Regions from separate parts of the Cellulomonas sp. GbtcB1 genome, predicted to be linked through region 1. Evidence: riboswitches for the same ligand, from Rfam matches in the RefSeq annotation. Region 1 holds a riboswitch; the other holds the start of a gene.
What was found. A riboswitch is a leader RNA that binds a small molecule or an ion and turns the genes downstream of it on or off. The one in region 1 is predicted to bind S-adenosylmethionine.
Positions count from the first base shown of each region.

Region 2: another riboswitch for S-adenosylmethionine. It lies ahead of KVT14_RS01165 (LLM class flavin-dependent oxidoreductase); the one in region 1 lies ahead of KVT14_RS03540 (methylenetetrahydrofolate reductase).

Region 1 is NZ_JAGXJG010000005.1:100,034-104,215, reverse strand. It holds gene KVT14_RS03560 (DNA-3-methyladenine glycosylase I) at 1-129, shown strand, start outside; gene KVT14_RS03555 (ribonuclease PH) at 211-420, shown strand; gene KVT14_RS03550 (hypothetical protein) at 417-794, shown strand; gene KVT14_RS03545 (SMP-30/gluconolactonase/LRE family protein) at 830-1,759, opposite strand; SAM riboswitch class I at 1,897-2,005, shown strand; gene KVT14_RS03540 (methylenetetrahydrofolate reductase) at 1,999-3,060, shown strand; gene metE (5-methyltetrahydropteroyltriglutamate--homocysteine S-methyltransferase) at 3,069-4,182, shown strand, end outside.
Region 2 is NZ_JAGXJG010000001.1:255,091-259,272, reverse strand. It holds gene KVT14_RS01170 (NAD(P)H-dependent oxidoreductase) at 1-504, opposite strand, end outside; SAM riboswitch class IV at 547-650, opposite strand; SAM riboswitch class IV at 876-989, shown strand; gene KVT14_RS01165 (LLM class flavin-dependent oxidoreductase) at 1,487-2,869, shown strand; gene KVT14_RS01160 (GNAT family N-acetyltransferase) at 2,942-3,700, shown strand; gene KVT14_RS01155 (amino acid ABC transporter permease) at 3,697-4,182, shown strand, end outside.

The sequences.
Region 1 (4,182 bases):
AAGGAGCTCAAGCGGCACGGGTTCCGGTTCGTCGGGCCGACGACGGCCTACGCGGCCATGCAGGCGTGCGGGATCGTCGACGACCACCTGGCGGACTGCCCCGTCGTCCTGGCGCGCGCCGGGGGGTGACGCATCCGTGCGCCGCCACCCGCCGCAGGTGTCTCTAGTGCGACATTGCCTTGAGTGTCTATCCCACACAGGACTACGCTCGTGAGACGGACTGCGGTGCTGCGCCGGGTCCGGCGAGCCGCCCGCGACGCGGGTGTGCCGTACGAGGTCGTCGAGCTCACGAACCACACGGGCGTCGTGGTCGGGGGCGTGCGCTCGACGCTCGGCCGGCACTCCGAGATCGACGACGTCACGGCTCGGAAGTTCTTCGACCAGTTCGCGTCGGTGCTCGGGAAGGGGTGGTGGCGGTGACCCGGTACACGGTCACGGCCGAGCGCGGGCGTCGCTGGTGGGTCCTCCAGTGCGTCGAGCACCCCGGGGCCATCTCCGAGGTGGCTCGCCTGGACCAGGCAGCGACCGCCATGCGCGAGGCGATCGCCTTCGTCGCGCAGGTCGACCCCTCCGACGTCGAGGTCGACCTGCGGCCGGCCGTCCCCGACGAGGTGGGCGCGCACGTCCGCGCCGCCGAACGCCTGCGCGCGGAGGCGCACCGCGCGAACCGCGAGGCCGCCGTCGAGTCGCGCGCGGCAGCCCGGGTGCTGCGCGACGCCGGGCTCTCCGTCCGCGACGTCGGGACCGTCCTGGGCGTGTCGCACCAGCGCGCCCACCAGCTCCTGGCGGGCTGAGGGGCGGCTCGCCCGCCCGCCGAGGCCCGACGGCGTCAGCCCTCCCCGAACGCCCGCACGGGCAGTCCGTCCACCGCCACGTCCACACCGAACACCGCCCCCGCCACCGGGTCCCCGTCCGCGTGCGCGGTCGTCACGTACGCCCGCCCCGAGCCCGGCGCCCCGAACCCCAGGCAGGTCACCTGCGCCGTGGGCACGCGGACCGCGCCGAGCGGGGTCCCGTCCGGCCCGAACCGCAGCACCGCGCCACCGCCGTACAGCGCGACCCAGAGGCAGCCCTCCCCGTCGACCGTCGTGCCGTCGGGCTGCGGCCCGTCCGGGTCGAACGACAGGAACGGCTCGGGGGCCGCGGCGGTGCCCGTCACGGCGTCGTACGGCAGCCGGTACACGGTCGCGGCACTGGTGTCCGTGACGTAGAGCGTCGCGCCGTCGGGGCTCCACTGGAGCCCGTTGCCGACCCCCACCCCGGTGAGCACCGCGTCGACCTCGAGGCCGCCCTCCCCGGCGACCACGCGGTACACGGTGCCGTCGCCCGGCGAGCCGTCCCGCGGCATCGTCGCGACCCACAGCCGGCCGGCGCCGTCGACGCCGCCGTCGTTGAACCGGTAGTCGCGCGGCATGTCCGCCGGCCGGGTCAGCGGACCGAGGGTCGTGCCGTCGTGCACGCCGAGGCCGTCCGCGGTCGCGAGCAGCAGCCCGCCCGCGGCGGACGGCCAGGCGAGCGAGACCGGGGACGGCACGCTGACCACGGCGTCGCGCGCGTGGTCGCCCTCGGCCCAGCGGTGCACGCTGCACGCGTCGATGTCGACCCAGACGACCGAGTCGTCCCGCGCGTCGTGCACGGGCCGCTCCCCCAGGCGCGCGCGGACCTCGCCGAGGACCAGGGCCTCGGGCGCGTCCCGCGGCACCAGGGCCCGGGCGTCGATCCGGCGGTCGGGCAGCGGGATGGTGCGCAGGTCGGTCACCCCATGCAGCCTGGCACGGCGCCGTCGCGCCCGCCCGGCCGCGGGCGCGACGGCGGATCCACGGTGTGAGCCCGGTCACCGAAAGATGACGCGTCAGGGGCAGTGGACGGCGACGGCCGCCGGGCCTAGTGTGGCGGCACCCATCCAGAGCGACCGAGAGACCTGGCTCGTCGACGTCGCAGCAACCCCCCTCCTCACCGAGGGTGCGGGTGCTTCCGCCAGGTTCGATGGAGCTGACGATGAGCAGTCACGACGCACCTGCGCACCTCGCGGGCACCGCCGTGCCGGACGGCCTCGGGGCCGTGGACCGCCCGACCGTGTCGTTCGAGCTGTTCCCGCCGCGGAACCCGGACGCCGCGCCCCGGCTGTGGTCGACGGTGCAGCAGCTCGCCGCGGCCCGCCCCGACTTCGTCTCCGTCACGTACGGCGCCTCGGGCAGCACCCGGACCACGACCCGACAGCTCGTCCGGCGGCTGCTGCGCGAGACCTCGCTGACCCCGATCGCGCACCTCACCTGCGTCGCCAGCTCGCGCGAGGACCTCGCGGCGACGATCGAGGAGTTCCTCGACGAGGGCGTACGGTCGTTCCTGGCCCTGCGCGGCGACCCGCCCGCCGACCGCTCCTGGGAGCCGCACCCCGAGGGCCTCCCGACCGCGAGCGCCCTCGTGGAGCTGCTGCGGGACGTCGAGCGGCGGCGGTGCGCCAGCAGCCCGGCGCAGGCGGTGCGCGCCGCCACCCGGCCGCTGTCCGTCGCCGTGGCGGCGTTCCCGCGCGGCAACGCGGGGGCCGGCAGCACCCGGGAGCAGGACGTCGCGGCCCTGCTCGCCAAGCAGCGGGCCGGCGCGGACTTCGCGATCACCCAGGTGTTCTACGACGCCGGCTCGTACCTCGAGCTCGTGGCCCTGGCGCGCGACGCCGGCGTCACGATCCCGATCCTCCCGGGCGTCATCCCCACCACCGACCCGGCCCGGCTCCGTCGCGTGGCGCAGCTGACGGGCGTGCCCGTCCCGGACACCCTGCTCGCGCGGCTCGACGCCTTCGACGCCGACGACCCGGCAGAGGTCGCGGCGCGGCACCGCCTGGGCACCCGCCTGGGCGTCGACCTGGTGAACGCCGTCCTCGACGGCGGCGCGCCCGGCGTGCACCTCTACACGTTCAACGCCCACGGCCCGGCGCTCGACCTGCTGGACGGCGCGGGACTGGGCGGCGACGCCCCCCGCGCGCACCTGCGCGTCGGCCTCGAGCCGGCCGCCGCCGCGTCCGCCCCCACGACCAACCCGACCCCCGTTCCCACCAGCTGAGGCGAGAGATGACCGACCTGACCCACCCGTTCCCCGCCGGCACCGTCCTGGGCTACCCCCGGATCGGCCCGCGCCGCGAGCTGAAGAAGGCCCTCGAGGCGTTCTGGGCCGGCCGCGCGAGCGCCGAGGAGGTCGAGGCCACCGCCGCCGACCTGCGCCGCCGGACCCGCACCCGCCTGGCCGAGCTCGGATTGGACACCCGGCTGCCCGCGATCCCGAGCGCCTTCTCGTTCTACGACCACGTCCTCGACGCGGCCGCGGTCCTCGGCGCCGTGCCCGAGCGGTTCGCCGACCTGCTCGCCGCCGACGGCGGCCTCGACCTCGCGGGGTACTCGACCGTGGCCCGCGGCCGCGGCGACGACCTGCCGCTCGAGATGACGAAGTGGTTCGACTCGAACTACCACTACCTCGTCCCGGAGATCGGCCCGGCGACGCCGTTCCGGTACGCCAGCGACCGCCCGGTGCGCGAGCTCGCGGAGGGCCTCGCGGACGGCGTGCTCACTCGCCCGGTGCTGGTCGGCCCGGTGACGTTCCTCGCGCTGGCCAAGGCCGCCGAGGGCTCGCCCGAGGACTTCCTGCCGATCGACCGGCTCGCCGACGTGCTGCCGGTGTACGCCGCGCTGCTCCGCGACCTGGCCCGCGCCGGCGCCACCTGGGTGCAGCTGGACGAGCCCGCCCTGGTCTCCGACTCGACCGGCGTCCCGGCCGACCGGCTGCTCGCGGCGGCCGCCGAGGCGTACCGCGCCCTGGCGACCGACCTGCCCGCCTCCGAGCGCCCCGCGATCCTGGTCGCCGCGCCGTACGGCGACCTCCAGGACGCCCTGCCGGTGCTGGCCGGCACCGACGTCGAGGGCCTCGCGCTCGACCTGGTCCGCGGCGCGCTGCCCGCCGGCCCCGTCGAGGGCCTGGCGTCGAAGGTGCTCGTCGGTGGCGTGGTCGACGGCCACAACATCTGGCGTGCGGACCTCGACGCCGCGCTCGGCTCGCTCGAGTCGCTGGAGGGCCTCGGCGCCCGGCAGGTCGCCGTCGCCACGTCGACGTCGCTGTTCCACGTCCCGCACGACGTCGAGGACGAGCCGCAGCTCGACCCGACGCTGCGCTCCTGGCTGGCGTTCGCGGACC
Region 2 (4,182 bases), on a different contig from region 1:
CGGCGCGGCGGCCCGGGCCAGCCACGCGTCCAGCGCGGGGTCGAGGTCGGCGAGCTGGGCCTCGGTCAGGGTCAGCGAGCGCGCGGGGACGACCGCGCCCAGCTCGACGAGCACGGGGCGCAGGTGCACCTCGCCGGCGAGCGCGTGCGCCGGGTTGCCGGACACCACGAGCGGCACGGCCACGACGCCGGCCAGCCCGTCCGGGCCGTACAGGTCGAGGAACGCCTTGAGCAGGCCGGTGTAGGACGCCTTGTAGACCGGGGTCGCGACGACCGCGACGTCGGCGGCGGCCACCCGCGCGAGCGCGGCGTCGGCGGCGGGGTGCGCCGGGGCGAGCAGCTCGCCGGCGAGCGTCGCGAGGTCGACGACCTCGACGGCGGCGGGGGTGGCGCGGTCGGCCGACGTGAGCGCGGCCAGGCGCTCGGCGGCGGCGCGCGCGGCGCCCAGGGTGCGGGACCCGGCGCGCGGGTTCCCGGAGACGGCGACGACGGACGGGGACGACATGGTGGCCTCGCAAAGGGGGTCGATCACGGTTGCCGTGCGGCGGAGCGGCGCGTGCCGGCCGACGGCCAGGTCATCTCCCGGAGCACCCCGCCGTGACGTGGGGTTGCTGCCCAGCCAGCCGGGGCTTGGCGCTGGGACTCGTGACCTCGGGGCGGAGGTCTAGCACCGCTCCGGGTCCGCCGGCGCCGGCGGGTGGCGAGTTCTCACGATCCGGGACCGTGCGAACGCCTGGGACCTTGGTCCTGTGACATCGCTCCGGCATGCGAGACGCGGCGGCCCGGCCGTTGACGCCCCCGGGTCCGGTTCGTAGGTTCCGGGCACCGGTTCGCCACCGGGGTGCGCCGCAGGGCGGGCCCCGGGACGGGCCGGGTGGTCATGAGCTCCGACGCGAAGCCCCGGCTGGTCGGACGGCAACCCCCCGCGCGGGTGGGTGCCCCGGGTGAGGACCAGGTCCGCCGCCGCCGGCGACGGACAACACGCGGACCCGCCCGACCGGGCGGGGGCACACGAGGAGAACGCATGAGCCGGACCGTGCAGGCGCCGTGGGCGCCCTCGGCACCCGCCCTGCCGACCGCCGCCGCCGCGCCCGGCGGCCGCTGTCGCTGTCGCCGCTGACGGCGCAGCCCCCGGCCAGGCGCCCCGCCCGGGGCGCGTGACCCCGGCCCCGCGCGGCGCCTGAGCCCGGCCCCGCGGCGCCCGCGCCGTGCCCGGTCACGTCTCGGGACGCCCACCGCGCCGACCTGACCGATCCGCGCGAGCGGGCCGCCCGGCCCGCGCCGGCTCGTCTCGGTCCGCGCCGACCCGCGCCGAGAGAGGACGCGCGGGTCGAGATAGGACCTTCCACGGTCCGATCTCGGCGCGGGGGTCCGATCTCGGCGAGCCGGGGCGCCTGCCCGCTCGTCGATCCGCCGCCCGCGCGTCGCCGTGGCGCGCCCCGGCGCGCCCGCGACCGCCTCACCACCCGCCCCCGAACGGAGCCGTCATGCCCTTCTCGTCCCCCAGCGCCGGCCGCCGCGCGCTGCTCGGCGTCGACCTGACCGCCGCCGGCGCCCGGCCCGGCGCGGTCGGCGCCCACGGCGCCGTCGCCGCCCGCGCGTTCGACGGCGAGCGGCTCGCCCGCCTGGTGCACCGCGCCGATCGCGGCCTGCTCGACCTCGTGGTGCTCGGCGACGCCCTGCTGCTGCACCCCGGGCGTCGGCAGGTGCCCGGCCGGCTCGACGCCGCCGTCGCCGCGGCGCGGGTCGCCCCGCTGGTCCGGACCGCCGCGCTGGTGGCGGGCGTCCCGCACGACCAGGTCGAGCCGGGCCACCTCGCGGGTGGCGTCCGCGGGGTGCAGAACGCGGCGGGAGGTGCGGCGGGCTGGCAGCTGTCCGGCCCGGGGGCGACCGGCGGCCGCGCCGACCTCGCCGAGCCGGGGGCCCTCGGGGCCGGGTCCGCCTCTCGCGTTGCTGCTCCCGCGGGCTCTGCCGCTGCCGCAGTCGCTGCCGCGGGAGCCGCCGCCGCAGACGTTGCCGGTGGGGCTCCCGCAGACGCTGCTGCCGCTGCCGCTGCCGAGCGCCGGTGGGCGGACCGCGCGGCCGCCGCCCTGGACGCCGTCCTCGCCGCCTGGGCCGCGGGGGAGCCCGGCGCGGTGCGCCGCGGCGGGGACGGCCGGTTCCGCGTCGACCACGACGGCATCCGGTTCGCGGTCCGTGGCCGGTCGGCCGCTCGCAGCACCGCTCGCGGTGGCGACGGGGACGGCACCGCCCCCGCGGAGCGCCCGCTCGTGGTGGTGCCCGTCGCGGGCCCGGCCGCCGAGGCGCTCGCGGGCCGGTACGCCGACGTCGCCCGGCTCACGGCGCCGGACCTGGAGGCCGCCGCCGCGGCCCGGTCCCGGGTGCGCGCCGCCGCCGTGGCCGCGGGCCGGCCCGCCGACGCGGTGCGCGTCCTGCTCGACGTCGACGTCGCCCTCGCCGACGACCGGGAGTCCGCCCTCGCGCGGCTGGACCTGGTGCGCTCCGTCGACCGGCCGGACATCGGCGTCGCCGGCGCGGTCGTCGCGGGCACCGGGGCCGACCTGGCGACCGTGCTCGCCGACGCCGTCCGCGACGGCGCGGTCGACGGGTTCGTCGCGCTCCCGACCTCGGTGGAGGCGGACCTGGCGGCGCTCGTCGAGCGGACGGTTCCCGCGCTGCAGCAGGCGGGCGCGTTCCGGCTGCGGCCCGGCGACGGCGACGAGCCCGGCGACCGGGAACCGGCGGTGGTCCGCCGCCGCGCGTCGGCCGCCCGCGGCGACGGACGGGCCGACGGGCGTACCGACGCCCGTGCCGACCGGCTCGCCCTCGCGGAGGGCCCCTGGTCCGCCGCGCCGTTCGCCCTCACCTGACGGCCCCGCCCCTGACGGCGCCCGCCACCGCACCCCGCACCCCGCACCCCGCACCCACCGAGAGGTGACCCGATGACCACGACCCCGCTGCGGGCACGCGCGTCCCACGCGGCCGCGCCGGACCCTGCCCGGCTCGACCCCGCCGCGATCGGCCGGGCCCGGCTCGACCCGGCCCCGTTCGACCCGGCCCGGCTCGACGCCGCCTCGATCGACCCCGCCCGGCTCGACGCCGCCTCGATCGACCCCGCCCCGCTCGACCCGGGCCCGCTCGACCCCGCGCGGCTCGCCGTGCGCGACGCCCGGCTGCACGATCCGCTGGTCGGGCCGCTGCTCGACGGCCTGGCGCACGAGTACAGCACCCGGTACACCGGCCTGCTCACCCCCGCCGAGCTCCGCGACGAGCTGGAGCACTACGGCGTCGAGGAGTTCGCCCCGCCGCACGGCGCCCTCGTGCTCGTGCTGGAGGACGGCGAGCCGGTGGCGGGCGGGGCGTTCCGCCGCCGGTGGGAGCCGGAGCACGGCGACGCCGCCCGGCTCGCCGACCCGGGCGCCCGGGACGCCGAGGGAGCGCCCGCGGTGCCGACCGCGGAGCTCAAGCGGATCTGGACCCACGAGGCGCACCGCCGCCGCGGGCTGGCCCGGGTCGTGCTCGCCGCGCTGGAGGCGCGCGCCGCCGCGGCCGGCTACCCCCGGGTCTACCTGACGACCGGCCCGAAGCAGCCGGAGGCGGTCGGCCTGTACCTGGCGGCCGGGTACACCCCGCTGTTCGAGCCCGCCGCGTACCCGGGCGACCTCGTCCCGCACGCGTTCGAGAAGTGGCTCGCCCGGTGAGCGCCGCGACCACGGCCCCCGCGGCCGGGCCCGGCGCGCCGCCGGCCGCCCTCGACGTCGACCGCCCCGAGGTCCTCGCCGACCTGCCCGTGCTGCCCGCGCGGCACCCCGGCCGCTGGGTCGCCACCGCCGGCGTGGCCGTCCTGCTCGCGATGGTGCTCAGCTCGCTGCTCACCAACCCGCAGTGGGAGTGGGACGTCGTCGCGCAGTACCTGACCTGGCCGTCCGTGCTGGAGGGCGTGTGGGCCACCGTCCGGCTGACCGCCGTCGCCGCCGTGATCGGCTTCGGGCTCGGCACGGTGCTCGCGCTGATGCGGCTGTCCCGGTCGCCGCTGCTGCAGTCGGTGTCCTGGGCGTACTCGTGGGTGTTCCGGTCCGTGCCGCTGATCCTGCAGCTCCTGCTCTGGTACAACCTCGCCTACCTGTACCCGCAGCTCTCGCTCGGCATCCCGTTCGGGCCGGAGTGGCTGCAGTTCGACACG